4 regions of the Bradyrhizobium sp. HKCCYLRH3059 genome follow, and region 1 is predicted to be linked to each of the others. Evidence: predicted binding sites of a transcription regulator. Region 1 holds the regulator's gene; each other region holds the start of a gene.

Region 1 (3,991 bases):
ACGCCTCGCGGAGATCGTCGCGCCATCGCTCGTCATCCGGGGGGACTTGGACTTTCCTCACATCCAGCAGCGAAGCAGGCTGCTCGCCGCAACAATGCCGAACGGGGTCAGGACATGAGCTGGCCGGAACGGCGCACCTGCCGAGCCTGGAACGTCCGCAGGAGGTCATGCGGTTGATTGCGGACTTTCTCGCGCGATCGTGAGGCAGCGGCCCGGAAACGGCCCACAGCAGACGGTCAGAACGCAGGGAGCGGCCTAGGCCCTTGGCCGCGCCGTGCGCGTTCGGTTAGAAGGCGATTCATTCGATCTGCCGTCTCCGTCCGAAGGAAATCCCATGGCCCTGATGCCGGTGTCTGATGCGTTGTCCGCCGTGCTCGCCGGCGCCGAACCGCTGGCCGAGGAGCAGGTCGGGCTGGACGAAGCGTTTCACCGCATCCTGGCGCGGGACATCGCGGCGCTGCGGACGCAGCCGCCCGAGGCGATGTCGGCGATGGACGGCTATGCCGTGCGCGCGGCGGACGCCGCCCAGGCCAAGGCGCGGCTGAAGATCATCGGCGAGGTTGCGGCGGGGCGGCCGTTCGATCGCGTGGTTGGACCCGGCGAGGCGGCGCGGATCTTCACCGGTGGCGTTGTTCCGGAGGGCGCGGACGCGGTGGTGATCCAGGAGGACACGATCGCCGAAGATGGCCACGTCGTGATCACCGAGGCCGCGATCAAGGGCCGGCATATCCGGCCGGCGGGCGTCGACTTTCACCAGGGCATGGTGCTGCTGAAGTCCGGGCGCCGGCTCAGCGACCGCGACCTGTCGCTGGCGGCCAGCATGAATCATCCGGCGCTGCCGGTGCGGCGCCGGCCGAAGGTGGCGCTGCTCGCCACCGGCGACGAGCTGGTGATGCCGGGCTCGACGCCCGGCCCGGGCCAGATCGTCTATTCCAACGGCTACGCCTTGCGGGCGCTGGTGCGCAACGAGGGCGGGACCCCGATCGATCTCGGCATCGCCGCGGATACGATGGAGGCGACGATCGCCGGCATCCGCCGGGCCCGAGAGGCCAAGGCCGACATCTTGATCACGACCGGCGGCGCCTCGGTCGGCGATCACGACCTGGTCAAGCAGGCGCTCGAAGCCGAGGGCGTCGAGATGGCGTTCTGGAAGATCGCGATGCGGCCGGGCAAGCCGATGATGCACGGACGGCTCGGCGACATCAGGGTGATCGGACTGCCCGGCAATCCGGTGTCGTCCTATGTCTGCGCCCTCCTGTTCCTGGTGCCGCTGATTCGGCGGCTGCTCGGCCGCGACGAGGCCGTGATGCCGCGCGAGGCCGCCCTGCTCGGCCGCGAGCTCGGGCCGAACGATTCGCGCGAGGACTATCTGCGGGCGCAGCTCGAAGAGCGCGCCGACGGCACGCTGGTTGCGACCCCGGTGAGCCAGCAGGATTCGTCGCTGCTTGGGAATCTCGCACTCTCGCAGGCGGTGGTGATCCGGCCGGCGTTTGCGCCGAAGGCGCCTGCCGGCAGCCCGTGCGAGATCCTGCGCCTGCCGAATTGAGCCGCTTCCCCGGTAAAGCCCGGTCTGTTCATCATATTTTTAGGATTGCGGAACACACATCGAACATATAGTGTCCGTTCATGATTTGTTTTTAGTATGTTGCGGGCGACGCGATGACGGTCCGACTCCAGGGCGCTCTCAGCCAGTTTGTGCGCGAGGCGCAGCTCTTGGACTCGGACGACAACAAACCGGGGACCAGGTCGAGATGCTGACGCGCAAACAGTACGAACTTCTGCGGTTCATCAACGAGCGGCTCAAGGAAGCCGGCGTGCCGCCGTCCTTCGACGAGATGAAGGATGCGCTCGATCTGCGCTCGAAGTCCGGCATTCATCGCCTGATCACGGCGCTCGAGGAGCGCGGCTTCATCCGCCGGCTGCCCAACCGCGCCCGCGCGATCGAGGTGATCAAGCTGCCCGAGCTGTCACAGGCCGCCAACAACCGCCGCGGCTTCACCCCATCGGTGATCGAGGGCAATCTCGGCAAGGTGCGCACCAGCACTCCCGCGCTGGACGATGGCGAGCGCCCCGTCGCAGTGCCGGTGATGGGCCGCATCGCCGCCGGTACCCCGATCGAGGCGCTGCAGACCCGCAGCCACACCATCAGCGTGCCTGCCGACATGCTCGGTAACGGCGATCACTACGCGCTCGAGGTACGCGGCGACTCCATGGTCGATGCCGGCATCCTCGACGGCGACATGGCGCTGATACAGCGCAACGAGACCGCCGACACCGGCGACATCGTGGTGGCGCTGATCGACGATGAGGAAGCGACGCTGAAGCGCTTCCGCCGCCGCGGCGCATCGATCGCGCTGGAGCCGGCCAACACCGCCTACGAGGTACGCATCCTGCCGCCGAACCGGGTGAAGATCCAAGGCAAGCTGGTCGGGCTGTACCGCAAGTACTGATCGCGAATGGGATCGGTCGATGGGCGGCGGGCGCACGCGCTTTCGCCGCCGATCGGAGGCTGCCCAGCAAAATACGTCACGCGCGAATGCACCTCATGATGTGCAGCGCGGCATGCTCAAACGCTTGTGATCGGCCGCGGGCACACGCGATGCAGATCAGCGCAGAATTGCCGCGAAGCGCGCGCTAACATCACCATCGATGTCCACTCTGATAGAGGCCTGCGCCTGTCCGGGGGGAGCGTGGGTCGGCTATCTCTCAACGAGGAGCGATCCGATGTGTGACTACAGCCTCCATGCGGTTGCGTCCCGTCCCGCCAAGGTCGGCGAGACGTTGATCTCGATGACCTTCCGTGGCACCGCCACCCGCGGCTTCGCGCTGGAGAGCGAGCCGACCGTCGCAGTTTGCATGCTGCCCGGCACCGAGTTGGCCTTCGCCGAGGACGTCCGCTACGACAGCCGCTGGCTCTGGACCCGGACGATCCGCGAGCGCGTCGCAAAGTTCAACAGCATCGAGACTCACATTCCCGATCGCCATCACGACGCGATCGAATTCGCCGATGGCCGCCACGTGCTGGTGACCCAGCTCTGCGAGGGCCAGCGCGTCACCGTGCTGCAATTGCCGGTCAGCAAGCAGCCGGCGGAGCGACGCCCGGACATCGCCGAGGACGTGCCGCCTTCGCAGGCCACACCGATTCGCCGCATCAGCATCACCTGAGGGGTCTCCGCATCGGCATTTCTCTCGGTCGTGAGCGAGCTTTCGACCGTGGGAGATTTGGGTTCTGCAAGCGCAAAGTCCTCTCAGGCGAACCTCACGCCCCGGCATCGCATCGAATAGGAACGACATCCCTCGGCCGGCATGATGTGCCGGGGGAGCCTGCCGCCGTGGTCAACAAGATCGATTGGAACAAGGCCGCCGGGATCACCGAGCCCGGCTGCAATATGCTTGTGTTCGGATGGCTGACAGTCACGGCTGACGACATCGCCATCTGGCAACGCTATCCGCGCGCTGCGTTCACGCTGGCCGAAAGCCCCTCGCTGTTCGATGGACTTGGCAACATGGACCTGGCGACACCGAGTATCATCTCGGCACGTTCGAGCTGCCCGGCACTCAGTCTTCCTCGCCCTGCTCCGTCTCCGGCGGCGTCGCGTCCTGAGGCCGCACGGCCGGCGCGCGCGGCGTCAGCGTCGTGTCGAACTCGCCGGCCTCGGCGGGCGCCGGCCACCATGGGCGGTCGGTGCCGCCGGCGCGCGCCGGCGTGACGGCGAAGCTCCTGCCCCGCTGCACCAGCATCAAGGCGCCCTGCTGCCGCAGCCGCCCGCGATCGATGACGGCCGCCGCGCAGGATGACGGCGCGGCGCGCGCGGTGACGATGAGCGCGACGCGGGCGCAATCATCGGCGAGCGCCTCGGCGCGCAGGGTCAGGGCGGCGAATCGGCCGTCGGCCATTGCGACCACGCAGCCCGCCTCGTCGCAGGAGACGCCATCGGTGAGCGATGAATCCGCCGGCAGCCGGGCATCGGCGTCGGCCGCGAGCCACTCC
Region 2 (3,991 bases), 170 kb from region 1:
GAAGAAGAAGCAATCCGCCTTGTCGAAATCCTCAAGGAGCACCGTACCGACGGGGACGCCAATCACCTCCGGCAGAGCAACTGATGTGGATTCGTGGCACATGTTGGAGCTGTCGGGAAAATTGTTGGTGCCGTACATGCGGCCGAAAAGCTGATACATGTAGCTCGTCTCGAGCGAGGCCCGGCCCGACGTGTACATGACGACCGAGCGTGGATCGAGCCTGTTCAACTCCGCCCCGATGTCGCGAAGGGCCTCGTCCCAGCTCACGGCAACATAGCGATCCGCCGCAGCGTCATAGCGCATCGGATGAGCAAGACGCCCCTGCTCTTCGAGCTGATGATCCGACCAGGATCGCAATTCTGTCAGACTGTGCCGAGCAAAGAACTCCGGTCCGACTGTCTTGCCGGTGATTTCCCACGCGGTCGCCTTGGCGCCATTCTCGCAGAATTCGAACGGGTGCGGCTTTGCCGGCTTGGCCCAGGAGCAGCTGACGCACATGAAGCCGCCTGGCTTGTTCTGTTTCAACAGGATCTCGCTGCCAAGCAGGGTCACCTCCTCCTGCGTCAGGATGCTGGCGACCGCGTGCACCGAACCCCATCCGCCGGCCGGAGCCCTGTAGTCCTGGATTTTTGCTTTCTCGCTCACGACGCTCTCCGCGGCCTGTTCAAAAGCGGCAAACCCGGGATGAGCAGCGAAGTTCCGATTCCTCACTGAACGTTGCGAGGCTATCGTCGAAGTCCCGCGGGCGAAGGTCCGCGCTAGGAATTGGGAACGACCCGGCCCGCCGCGAGTCATTTCCATGCCTCTGGCGGCGTTCCCCCATCTCGCTGGAGGCACTCCGTGTGGACTGCGGCCCAGCGTTCGACCCCTCGGGCGCTGGGCCCGTCCCACTGAGGTAGCCGGGTTTTCTCCCGGCTTCCGATCTCAGCATCAAGCCGCGCTGCGCTTGAGATGGCGGCCTTCCTTGACCTCTTCGATGATCTTGGCGCTGAAGGCTTCCAGATCTCCGGGATTGCGCGAAGTGATCACGCCCTGATCGACCACGACCTCCGCGTCCTGCCAATGCGCGCCGGCATTGGCAACGTCCGTCTTGATCGATTTGTAGGACGTCATCTTTCGCCCCTTGGCAATTCCGGTCTCGATCAGGAGCCACGGCGCATGACAGACCGCCGCAACGATCTTCTTGGCTTCAAAGATCTCCTTGATGAACCGCAGCGCCTTCGGCTCGAGCCGCAGCAGATCCGGATTGATCTGACCGCCCGGCAGCACGACGGCGTCGTAGTCCGAAGCAGACGCCTGGTCCAACGTCTTGTCGACCTTGACGGTCCGTCCCCAGTCCTTCTCATCCCAGCCCTTGATCTCGCCCGGCGCGAGCGAGATGATCTCGACGGTCGCGCCCGCCTGCTTGAGCCGATCGCGCGGCACTTCGAGCTCGGATTGCTCGAACCCGTTGGTTGCGAGGATCGCGATCTTCTTTCCCTTGATATCCATTGGACTCTCCTGGCCATTCGACACCGCCGGCAACCTCGCGCTGGTCTCCATGTTCCGCCTGGCAGGCCGGGCGGATCGTCACAACTGGTCGATCGAGTCAGCGCTCGCCTGGGTGGAACCAGCCTGCCTATGGCGCCGTTTGTTTGGACGTCCCTGCCTTGAATGGATGGGCGGCGTCGAGCGGCACGGCATCGCTGCATCGGCGGATCGCAATCTGGAGGCGCTCGTGCCCTACGCATTGTTTGAGAATGACGAACAGATGACCCGCCCGTTTCGCACCGAGCGCGAGGTCTGGGAGGCCGCGGAACAGGCCGATCTCATCACGCTCGGCACGCATGGCGAGAAAATCCTCGACAACAATTTCGAGATCAAATCATGCGAGGCCACACCGGAAGAGCTTACCGCCGCGCCGCCGGACATCGTATTGCCCGAAGCTCACACGCCCGATGCTGATCGAGGGAGCCGGACTACCGACCAATCTTTCTCCTCACCGGCCAAATTGAAGATGCGGACGTCCTCATGACCCGGCGCAGGTTGGCCTTTGCGGCTCAGGTGATCGTCGGCCATGTCGGTTCCAGGCCTGATCATCGGACTACGGACGAGCGGCGGATCACTCGGCCTTACCGCCAGCGTCTCATGCGCGCCGGGCGCCGCGCTGCTTGCGAGGCAGTCGGCTCGCTTCCTCCAGCTTGAGCCGCTCTCGCTGTTGCCGCAGCCGGTCAAGCGTCTCCAGCATGTGGTGCAAAAGCACTTCGGCGGCCGCCGTCGAGGCCCGAGCTCGCCGTAGCTGCACGATTTCACGGCGCTGCCGCCCGACCCGGAGACGCATACGGTCGATTTCGGCTCGAACCACACATAGATCGCGCATGAAGCACCCGAGCAAGAGTAGGATCGCGCAATAGAACAAAATAGGAACACTTTGCAAGCTTTCCCGTTGAAGCCGGGCAACAACGGGAGATCCCCATGGCCGAACAGCTGCAGAAAGATCCCGAGGACTGGGTGTCCGGAGCCGATCCGATGACGGATACCCAAGCTTCCTACTTGAGAACGCTCAGCGAGCAGGCTGGCCGATCCGATCCCACGCGAGCGGAGATGACGAAGGCTGAAGCGTTCGAACTGATTGATGAGATGAGACGCGCCGCAGGGTTGGATTGAACCGGCATATTCGACTCACCAGGACGATGGGTCGGCAGATCGGTATTCCAATGTTGGCGATGCCGGTCCGAAGCTGTCGCGAATCAGAAATCGGTCGTTTAGTCTCCGCGGCATTTCGCGGGAGTCCACCATGGTTGCGGACAGTGACAGCAAGGTTGCCTGGCATCGCGCCCAGCTCAAAAAGAATCGCGCGACCTTGAAACAGATCGAGACGGCGCGGTTCACGGTGGGCGAGAGCGCCGATGCGAAGGCGCTTGAACAGACCAAGCGGCAGGTTGCGGAACTCCAGGTCAAGATCCGCGAATCCGAGCACCTCATCGCTCAGCACGACAAGCAGACGCGACGCCCGCTGGCGACCGACCTGCGAAGCCTCTCGAATGTCGCTTGGCGCAACTGGACCGGCAATGGCCCGCGCTGAGGGCTCGCTGCCATTCAGTCCACGATCTTCTGATGCACGCCTCCAGGCTGTTGCATAACCGTAGACACATTCGACGGCTGTGATTTGCCAACCGTCGGCGCCCAGCGCTTCAGTCGCTCATCGCTCCTGCTGATTGCATCGAGGTCGATGCGTCCTTCCGCCAGAGCCTCCTTGGCGCAGGCGAGCGCGCGGTGGAACTGGGTGCCGTCATAGGCCACCAGCAACAGATCGGCGCCGCCGTTGAGAGCCTCCACGACAGCTTTGCAGAGATCGCGGCCGTAGATCGCCCCCATCACGATATCATCCGTCACGATCACGCCCGGATAGTTCCAGCGGCCGCGAATGAGTCCCTCGAGCACGGCTTTGGAATGTGAGGCAGGCCGCTCTGGATCGATCGCATCGACCGTCACGTGACCGACCATCATTGCCGCGTGCGAGCCCTGCAGCACCTGTCGGAACGGCCGCCAATCCGACCGTTCCAAGACATCTGCCGGCGTGCCGAGCTGTGCCGAGAAATGATGCGTATCGGCTGCGACGCGCCCCAGACCAGGGAAATGCTTGACGGCCGCGCGGACACCGCTTGCTTCCAGGCCACGGACGTAACCGAGCGCAATGTCGCCAACCACCGCGGGATCGTTGGAGATCGCGCGGCGGCCGATCAAGGTGTGAAAGTCCAGTCGGTTGCGTGTCCAGCTCGGGCGAAGGTCGACGACCGGAGCCAAATTGAAGGTGATGCCGGCAGCCGCGAGAGCCTCACCCTGGGCGCGCCCCATCGCGAACGCATCCTGCGCGCGCCGCGAGGCCGGCAGATCGGCCAGCGTTGCGAGGCCGGGCATGTTCGGCAGGGTCGGAGACAGGTGTGCGACGGCGCCTCCCTCCTGATCCGCCGCAACCAGCAGAGGCGGCAGCCCGGCACTCCGGCGCGCG
Region 3 (3,991 bases), on a different contig from region 1:
CAGCCACGATCCTCCTTGGCGAGCACATCGTCGACCACGACGAAATCGGCCGTCTCCGGACTGTCGGCCAGCGCCACGCGAACGGTGGCGAGCGCCGGGTCATCGGTGAAGTCGACATGGAGATCGGCGGTAAACGGCGCCGAGCCGAGCGAGATGCTGTCGGCACCGACGGCAATGCAGGGCTGCGGGGAGGGCGCCAATTCGAGTCTGGCGATGACCGCGGCCGCGATCAGCGGCACGGCCGAGACAAGGACCTTGAAACGCAACATGATACGCACCGACGCGGCAGGCCTAATGACGGAACGCGGGCCTTATGGTTGTCGGAGCGTAAAGAGAAGTCGTTACCAGAGTGTTGAGGGGGAGGGGGCGCCCTTACGCCGCGTGGCGATTGTCCTCCGCCAGCGCGCGATACGACAGCGCCTCGGCCAGATGCAGCCGGCCGATCGCATCAGTGTGGTCGAGATCGGCGAGCGTCCGCGCCACGCGCAGCACGCGGTGATAGCCGCGCGCCGACAGCCGCATCGTCTCGGCGGCTTCGCGCAGCAGCTTCTGGCCGGGCGCGTCGAGCCTGGCGATTTCGTCGAGCACGGCGGCGGGGGCCTCGGCGTTGGTCCGGATGTGCGGCAGGCCGGCTTTGGCATAGCGGGCGCGCTGCAGGTCGCGCGCGGCGGCGACGCGGGCGGCCACCTCGGCCGAGCCTTCCTTGGCGGGCGGCAGGATGAGGTCGGCGGCGGTGACGGCGGGGACCTCGATGCGCAGGTCGATGCGGTCCATCAGCGGGCCGGAGATGCGCGTCTGGTAGTCGGACGTGCAGCGGTCGATGCGGCCGCGCTTGCAGGCATAGCCGGGCTCGAACGCGTTGCCGCAACGGCACGGATTCATCGCGGCGACCAGCATGAAGCGGGCAGGGTAGGTGACGCGGTGGTTGGCGCGCGAGATCGAGACCTCGCCGTTCTCGAGCGGCTGGCGCAGCGAATCCAGCACGCGCGGATCGAACTCCGGCAGCTCGTCGAGGAACAGCACGCCCTGATGCGCCAGCGAGATCTCGCCGGGGCGGGCGCGCAGGCCGCCGCCGGTCAGCGCCGCCATGCTGGCGGAATGATGCGGGCTGCGGAACGGCCGGCGCGACGTCAGCGCGCCGCCCTCGATCTCGCCGGCGACCGAGGCGATCATCGAAACTTCCAAGAGCTCTGCCGGCGACAGCGGCGGCAGGATCGACGGCAGCCGCGCCGCCAGCATCGACTTGCCGGCGCCGGGCGAGCCGATCATCAGCAGATGATGCCCGCCGGCGGCCGCGATCTCCAGCGCGCGCTTGCCGCTCTCCTGGCCCTTGATGTCGCGCAGGTCGAGCAGGCTGGCGGGTGCCTCCTGGATCTTCGGCTGCGGCCGCGACAGCACCTGCGTGCCCTTGAAATGGTTGGCGATCTGGATCAGCGACGTCGCCGCGATGATCTGAAGGTCCGGGCTCGCCCAGGCCGCTTCGGCGCCGCAGGCGGCCGGGCAGATCAATCCTTCCTCGCGCGCATTGGCGCCGATCGCCGCCGGCAGCACGCCGGCGACCGGCGCAATCGAGCCGTCGAGCCCGAGCTCGCCGAGCACCGTGAAGCCGCCGAGCGCATCCGGCGGAATGGCGCCGATCGCGGCCATCAGGCCGAGCGCGATCGGCAGATCGTAATGGCTGCCTTCCTTGGGCACGTCGGCCGGCGCGAGATTCACCGTGATCCGCCGCGCCGGCAACGCGAGGCCCGAGGCGATCAGCGCCGAGCGCACCCGCTCGCGGGCTTCCGACACCGCCTTGTCCGGCAGGCCAACGATGGCGAAGGCCGGCAGGCCGGGCGCGACCTGGACCTGCACGTCGACCGCGCGGGCCTCGATCCCCTCGAAGGCGACGGTGGAAACGCGCTGGACCATGATGCCCCTCCCGGACAAGGAGGCTAGCGGAAGCCGGCATCGTTCGCAAGAACAATACGGGAACACTGTTGTTGCCGCGCTCTGCCGCAATCCATTAACGACAGCCGCGTGGGGTTTCAGCTCCGTCCGCTGCGCTTAACGCCCCTTTAGTCCGGCCTTCGCATTCTTCCTCAATTGAAGATCGACCCGCGCCTCCGTCACAGCCGAGGGAGGCGCCCAACGAGGGACGTGCGATGCCTCCAGCGCCTGCGGCAGCTCCGACCGCCAAGACGCCCCCCGGTGATGCGCGGACGGTGTCCGAGCTCGCCACCGACATGCTGCGCCGGACCACCAGCCTGTTCCTGGCCGGTCCGCGGCCGGCCTCGGCCGAGCAGCTCGATCTCTACGATCAGATGTTCGCCCGGCTGATGCCGCAGGTCGCGACCGAGCTGCTGGCCGAGCTGAGCATGGCGCTCGCCGGCGTCGAGCGCGCGCCTTACGCGACGGCGCGGATGCTCGCCGTTCACCCCGAATTGCGCGTCGCCGGGCCGATGCTGGCCAAGGCGGCGGTGCTGACCGAGCGCGACCTCGCCGAGTTCATCCGCACCGGCAGTCCGGCGCATCTCGTTGCGATCGCCAGCCGCAGGGGCATCGGCGACGGCCTCACGACGCAGCTGATCGCGCGCGGCTTTCCGGCGGTGCGCATGGCGCTGGCGCAGAATCTTTCCGCCCGGCTGTCCGAGGACGGCTATCGCAGCCTGTTCAAGATCGCCGAGCGCGACGAGGATCTCGCCGAGAAGCTGGCGCTGCGCACCGACCTGCCGGCCAAGCTGTCGCGGGCCTTCGTCGCCGCGGCCAGCGAGGGCGCCCGCGCCCGCTTCATCAAGGCCGCGCCGCCGGCGACCCGCGCCACTCTGCAGGCGACGCCGACCCGCTCGCCCGGCGCGGCAATGCGCGCGATCTGGGATTATCAGCAGGTCAAGGCCGAGGTTGCCGCCCTTAGCCGGACCGGCAAGCTCGGCGACTCCGCCGTCAACCGCTTCTGCGCCACCGGCGATTTCCCTGCCGTGATAGCAGCGCTGGCGCTGCTCTGCGTCGTCACCATCGAGACGATCGAATCGCTGCTGGAGGAGGACCGCATCACGGACCTGCTGCTGGCCTGCAAGGCCGCGCGGCTCAGCTGGGCGACGACGTCGATGATCCTGCGCGACCGGCCCGGCTGCGACGCGCTTCCGGCCGATGACCTCGAAGAGGCGCGCAAGCGCTTCGAGAAGCTCGCACTGTCAGAAGCGCAATGGAAGGTGCGCGGGCTCGAATCGCGCTGAGCGAGCGCGAGAGGCGGCGTCAGCCCGGCGGCGTGCTCGGATAGGCCGTGAAGTCGATCTTGAACATCGCCGGATCGAGCTTCTTGGTCGTATCCAGATTGTAGACGGCAATCGTGGTGTCGTAGCCCTGCGGATCGGTCACGGTCCACTGCTTGAGCTGGCCGTCCTTGGCGCCGAGCATCAGCATCAGCCGGCTGGTGCCGATCAGGGCCTGCTTCTCCTCGATCGTGATCGTGACGTAAAGGTCGTCGGCGGCGACCGCGATCACGTTGGTGTCCTTCAACAGGTCGATGCGGTCGGACAGCAGATAACGCAGCGGCGTCTGCGACAGCGGATAGACGTCCTGGGTCGCGAGCTTGCGGTCGCGCACCACCAAGGAAGAGCCGTCGGCGATGATGTCGATCGGCGTCGGCGGCTCGTATTCGAAGCGGACCTTGCCCGGCTTCTGGATGTAGAAATCGCCCTTGGTCTTGCTGCCGTCCGGGCCGACCTGGACGAAGTTCCCGACCAGGGTCTGCAGCGACGACAGATAGGCGCTGACCTTGGCCGCCTGCGCCTTCTGGTTGGCGTCGAACGAGGTGAAGATGCTGGCCGGCACGTTGCGCCGGGGATCGGGAATGACCGGGTTTGGCGGGGCCGTCTGGGTGGTCGAGGGGCTCTGGCCGGCCCGCTGCTGGTCGGAGGCGCTGAGCTGGGAGCCGCTCTTCGGGCCTGATTTCGGAGCCGGCGTGCCCTGCGCGGCGGCGTGACCGGACGCACCGGCGACAGAGCATATC
Region 4 (3,991 bases), 110 kb from region 1:
TCGGCAAGAGCACGATCCAGTACAGCGCTGCGGCGCTCAACCGCTCCGAGTGGAAGGACACCGTTCACACGGTCAAGGCCGGCCTCAGCTACCACTTCGGCGGCCCGGTCATCGCAAAGTACTGATGCCTGCAAACCGACAGGTTCCGAGAAGGGCCGGCGAAAGCCGGCCTTTTTTGTTGCCCTGATGCCACCTTGCCGGCTCGCCACACCCGGAACCAAGTAACTGAGTGACATAGGCTTTCTGGAACTTGGCCGTAAAAACGCGGTTTGGGCGCGAGTGTGTCTTCAGGGTGACGGTAATCCGTACGGAACCGGGCTATAGGAACCTCGTCAACTTGAACGGGTGAGTCTGTTTCGTGCGTAAGCTTATCGGTGCGATGCGGACTTCGAGGAATAAAAATAAACTGGAGACTGGAATGAAGAAGATCCTGCTCGCGACCGTGGCCTTGGCCGCCCTGGCCGCTCCCGCTGCCGCCGCTGATCTTGCCGCACGCCCGACCTACACCAAGGCCCCGGTTGCCGCGCCGGTGCTGACCTGGACCGGCTTCTACATCGGTGCCATGGGCGGCTATGCCAACGAGAATGCTGACTTCGCGGCCATGAAGGGCGGCTTCGCCGGCGGCACCGTCGGCTACAACTGGCAGCAGGGTGCTGTCGTGTTCGGCCTCGAGGCCGACGCCGCTTGGGCCGACATCAACGCAAACGTCGGCGCGCTCGGTGTCAACGCCGAGTCCAAGATCCGCGACTGGGGCACTGTCCGCGGCCGCATCGGCTACGCCTTCGGCCCGACCCTGCTGTACGCGACCGGTGGTTACGCCTGGGCCGACAACCGCATCTCGCTGACGGCCCCCGGCTTCGCCGCTGCCGACAGCAAGATCCACTCCGGCTGGACCGTCGGCGCTGGCGTCGAGTACATGTTCGCCCCGAACTGGTCGCTGAAGGGCGAGTACCTCTACAAGAGCTTCGGTGGCGAGAGCTACACCTTCACCGGCCTCGGCACGCTCACGACCGGCACCCTCAACGTGCATTCCGGTCAGGTCGGCATCAACTACCACTTCTAAGTTTTTGCCTCCGGGCCAACGCACACAGCCTCCGCTCTGCCAGAGCGGAGGCTTTTTCTTTGTGGGATCGTGCACAAAACAGGACGGAACCGGCAGCCTCCTGCCAGTCGCTGCCATTCCCTGAGCGCATTGTTGATGATTCGCTGACGGCACTGGAAATCCAGCTCCGTTCTTCCTACGTTCCGACCATACCTTTTCCCCCTGGCGTCCGATGGCCGGCTTCCGGCGAAACGCGCCTGCAACGATGGCGCGACTCTGCGCCGTGGGACGATCGTCATGGATGAAGTGCTCAAGGCCAAGCAGCGCGCGCAAGCCAACCAGTCGAGCCTGCGGGCCATCACCATCCGCGGCGCCCGCGAGCACAATCTGAAAAACATCGACGTCGAGATCCCGCGCGACAGGCTCGTCGTGTTCACCGGCCTGTCCGGCTCCGGCAAATCCTCGCTCGCCTTCGATACGATCTACGCCGAGGGCCAGCGCCGCTACGTCGAATCGCTGTCGGCTTATGCCCGCCAGTTCCTGGAGATGATGCAGAAGCCGGACGTCGACCAGATCGACGGCCTGTCGCCGGCGATCTCGATCGAGCAGAAGACGACCTCGAAGAACCCGCGCTCGACGGTCGGCACCGTCACCGAGATCTACGACTACATGCGCCTGCTGTGGGCGCGCGTCGGCGTGCCCTACTCCCCGGCGACCGGCCTGCCGATCGAAAGCCAGACCGTCTCGCAGATGGTCGACCGCGTGCTGGCGATGCCCGAGGGCACCCGCCTCTATCTGCTGGCGCCGGTCGTGCGGGGACGCAAGGGCGAGTACAAGAAGGAGCTCGCCGAATATCTCAAGAAGGGCTTTCAGCGCGTCAAGATCGACGGCACCTTCCATGAGCTCGCCGAGGCGCCCACGCTCGACAAGAAGTTCCCGCACGATATCGACGTCGTCGTCGACCGCATCGTCGTGCGCCCCGACATCGGCCAGCGTCTCGCAGAAAGCTTCGAGACTGCGCTGAAGCTCGCCGAAGGCCTGGCCGTCATCGAGTTCGCGGACGCTCCCGCCTCGGCCGCGCCGGCGGAGGAGAAGGAAAAGAAGAAAACCGCAAAGATCCACGACAAGAGCGGGCCCGAGCGCATCCTGTTCTCGGAGAAGTTCGCCTGCCCGGTCTCCGGCTTCACGATCCCCGAGATCGAGCCGCGGCTGTTCTCGTTCAACAACCCCTACGGTGCCTGCCCGGAATGCGGCGGCCTGGGGGTCGAGCAGCACGTCGATGCCGACCTCGTCATTCCCGACAAGGACGTCACCCTGCGCAAGGGCGCGATCGCGCCCTGGGCCAAGTCGTCGTCGCCCTATTACCTGCAGACGCTGACCGCGCTCGGCAAGTTCTACAAGTTCACGCTGGACACCAAGTGGAAGGATCTGCCGAAGAAGACGCAGAACGCGCTGCTGCACGGCTCCGGCGACGACGAGATCAAGTTCACCTATGAGGACGGCGTCCGCGCCTACGACACCAAGAAGCCGTTCGAGGGCGTCATCACCAACATCGAGCGCCGCTTCCGCGAGACCGAGAGCGAGTGGGCGCGCGAGGAGCTCGGCAAATACTTCAACGACGTGCCCTGCGCCGGCTGCACGGGTTTTCGGCTGAAGCCCGAGGCGCTGTGCGTCAAGGTCGGCGACAAGCACATCGGCGAGATCAGCGACCTCTCCGTCAAGGCGGCCGGCGAGTGGTTCGCCGAGGTGCCGAAGGCCCTGAACGCGCAGCAGACCGAGATCGCCACGCGAATCCTGAAGGAGATCCGCGACCGCCTCACCTTCCTGCTCGACGTCGGCCTCAACTACCTGACCCTGGCGCGCTCCTCCGGCACGCTGTCCGGCGGCGAGAGCCAGCGCATCCGCCTGGCGTCGCAGATCGGCTCGGGGCTGACCGGCGTGCTCTACGTGCTCGACGAGCCGTCGATCGGCCTGCACCAGCGCGACAATGCCCGCCTGCTCGACACGCTGAAGCGGCTGCGCGACCTCGGCAACACCGTCATCGTCGTCGAACATGACGAGGACGCGATTCGCCTCGCCGACTATGTGCTCGACATCGGCCCCGGCGCCGGCACCCATGGCGGCCACATCGTCGCCGAGGGTACGCCGGCCGAGATCATGCGCAATCCGGCGTCGCTGACCGGCAAATATCTCACCGGCGAGTTCGAGGTCGAGGTGCCGGAGCGGCGGCCGCCGAACCATCGCCGCACCATCAAGGTCGTCAATGCCCGCGGCAACAATCTGAAGAACGTCTCGGCCGAGATCCCGCTCGGCCTGTTCACCGCGATCACAGGCGTGTCCGGCGGCGGCAAGTCGACGCTCCTGATCGACACGCTCTACAAGGCGATCGCACGCAAGCTCAACGGCGCCAACGAGGCAGCCGCGCCGCACGACCGCATCGAGGGGCTGGAGCATATCGACAAGATCATCGACATCGACCAGTCGCCGATCGGCCGCACGCCGCGCTCCAACCCCGCGACCTATACCGGCGCGTTCACGCCGATCCGCGAATGGTTCGCCGGCCTGCCGGAATCCAAGGCGCGCGGCTACGAGCCCGGCCGGTTCTCCTTCAACGTCAAGGGCGGCCGCTGCGAGGCGTGCCAGGGCGACGGCGTCATCAAGATCGAGATGCACTTTTTGCCCGACGTCTACGTCACCTGCGACGTCTGCAAGGGCAAGCGCTACAACCGCGAGACGCTCGACGTGCTGTTCAAGGGCAAGTCGATCGCCGACGTGCTCGACATGACCGTCGAGGAGGCCGCGGAGTTCTTCAAGGCGGTGCCGCGCGTGCGCGACACCTTCGAGACCCTGCGCCGCGTCGGCCTCGACTACATCCATGTCGGCCAGCAGGCCACCACGCTGTCCGGTGGCGAGGCCCAGCGCGTCAAGCTCGCCAAGGAGCTGTCCAAG

What was found. The regulator LexA, encoded in region 1, represses DNA repair genes until DNA is damaged. The targets are predictions, from matches to a motif close to TGTTCNNNNTGTGTTCNG.
Region 2: a site for LexA is predicted at 2,391-2,408, ahead of ACQR13_RS20770 (DUF3072 domain-containing protein). Genes of this name have one in related genera too.
Region 3: a site for LexA is predicted at 1,959-1,976, ahead of ACQR13_RS02150 (YifB family Mg chelatase-like AAA ATPase). Genes of this name have one in related genera too.
Region 4: a site for LexA is predicted at 1,231-1,248, ahead of uvrA (excinuclease ABC subunit UvrA). Genes of this name have one in related genera too.

The regions. Positions count from the first base shown of each region.
Region 1 is NZ_JBNPUF010000006.1:181,215-185,205, reverse strand. It holds gene ACQR13_RS20000 (alpha/beta fold hydrolase) at 1-118, shown strand, start outside; gene ACQR13_RS19995 (molybdopterin molybdotransferase MoeA) at 335-1,546, shown strand; gene lexA (transcriptional repressor LexA) at 1,752-2,450, shown strand; gene ACQR13_RS19985 (hypothetical protein) at 2,725-3,165, shown strand; gene ACQR13_RS19980 (ComEC/Rec2 family competence protein) at 3,559-3,991, opposite strand, start outside.
Region 2 is NZ_JBNPUF010000006.1:351,331-355,321, reverse strand. It holds gene ACQR13_RS20785 (FdhF/YdeP family oxidoreductase) at 1-645, opposite strand, end outside; gene ACQR13_RS20780 (type 1 glutamine amidotransferase domain-containing protein) at 931-1,491, opposite strand; gene ACQR13_RS20775 (hypothetical protein) at 1,481-2,014, shown strand; gene ACQR13_RS20770 (DUF3072 domain-containing protein) at 2,455-2,646, shown strand; gene ACQR13_RS20765 (hypothetical protein) at 2,777-3,064, shown strand; gene ACQR13_RS20760 (glycoside hydrolase family 3 N-terminal domain-containing protein) at 3,079-3,991, opposite strand, start outside.
Region 3 is NZ_JBNPUF010000001.1:459,499-463,489, reverse strand. It holds gene ACQR13_RS02155 (hypothetical protein) at 1-269, opposite strand, end outside; gene ACQR13_RS02150 (YifB family Mg chelatase-like AAA ATPase) at 373-1,911, opposite strand; gene ACQR13_RS02145 (DUF2336 domain-containing protein) at 2,145-3,215, shown strand; gene ACQR13_RS02140 (outer membrane lipoprotein carrier protein LolA) at 3,235-3,991, opposite strand, start outside.
Region 4 is NZ_JBNPUF010000006.1:290,961-294,951, reverse strand. It holds gene ACQR13_RS20550 (outer membrane protein) at 1-125, shown strand, start outside; gene ACQR13_RS20545 (outer membrane protein) at 419-1,063, shown strand; gene uvrA (excinuclease ABC subunit UvrA) at 1,340-3,991, shown strand, end outside.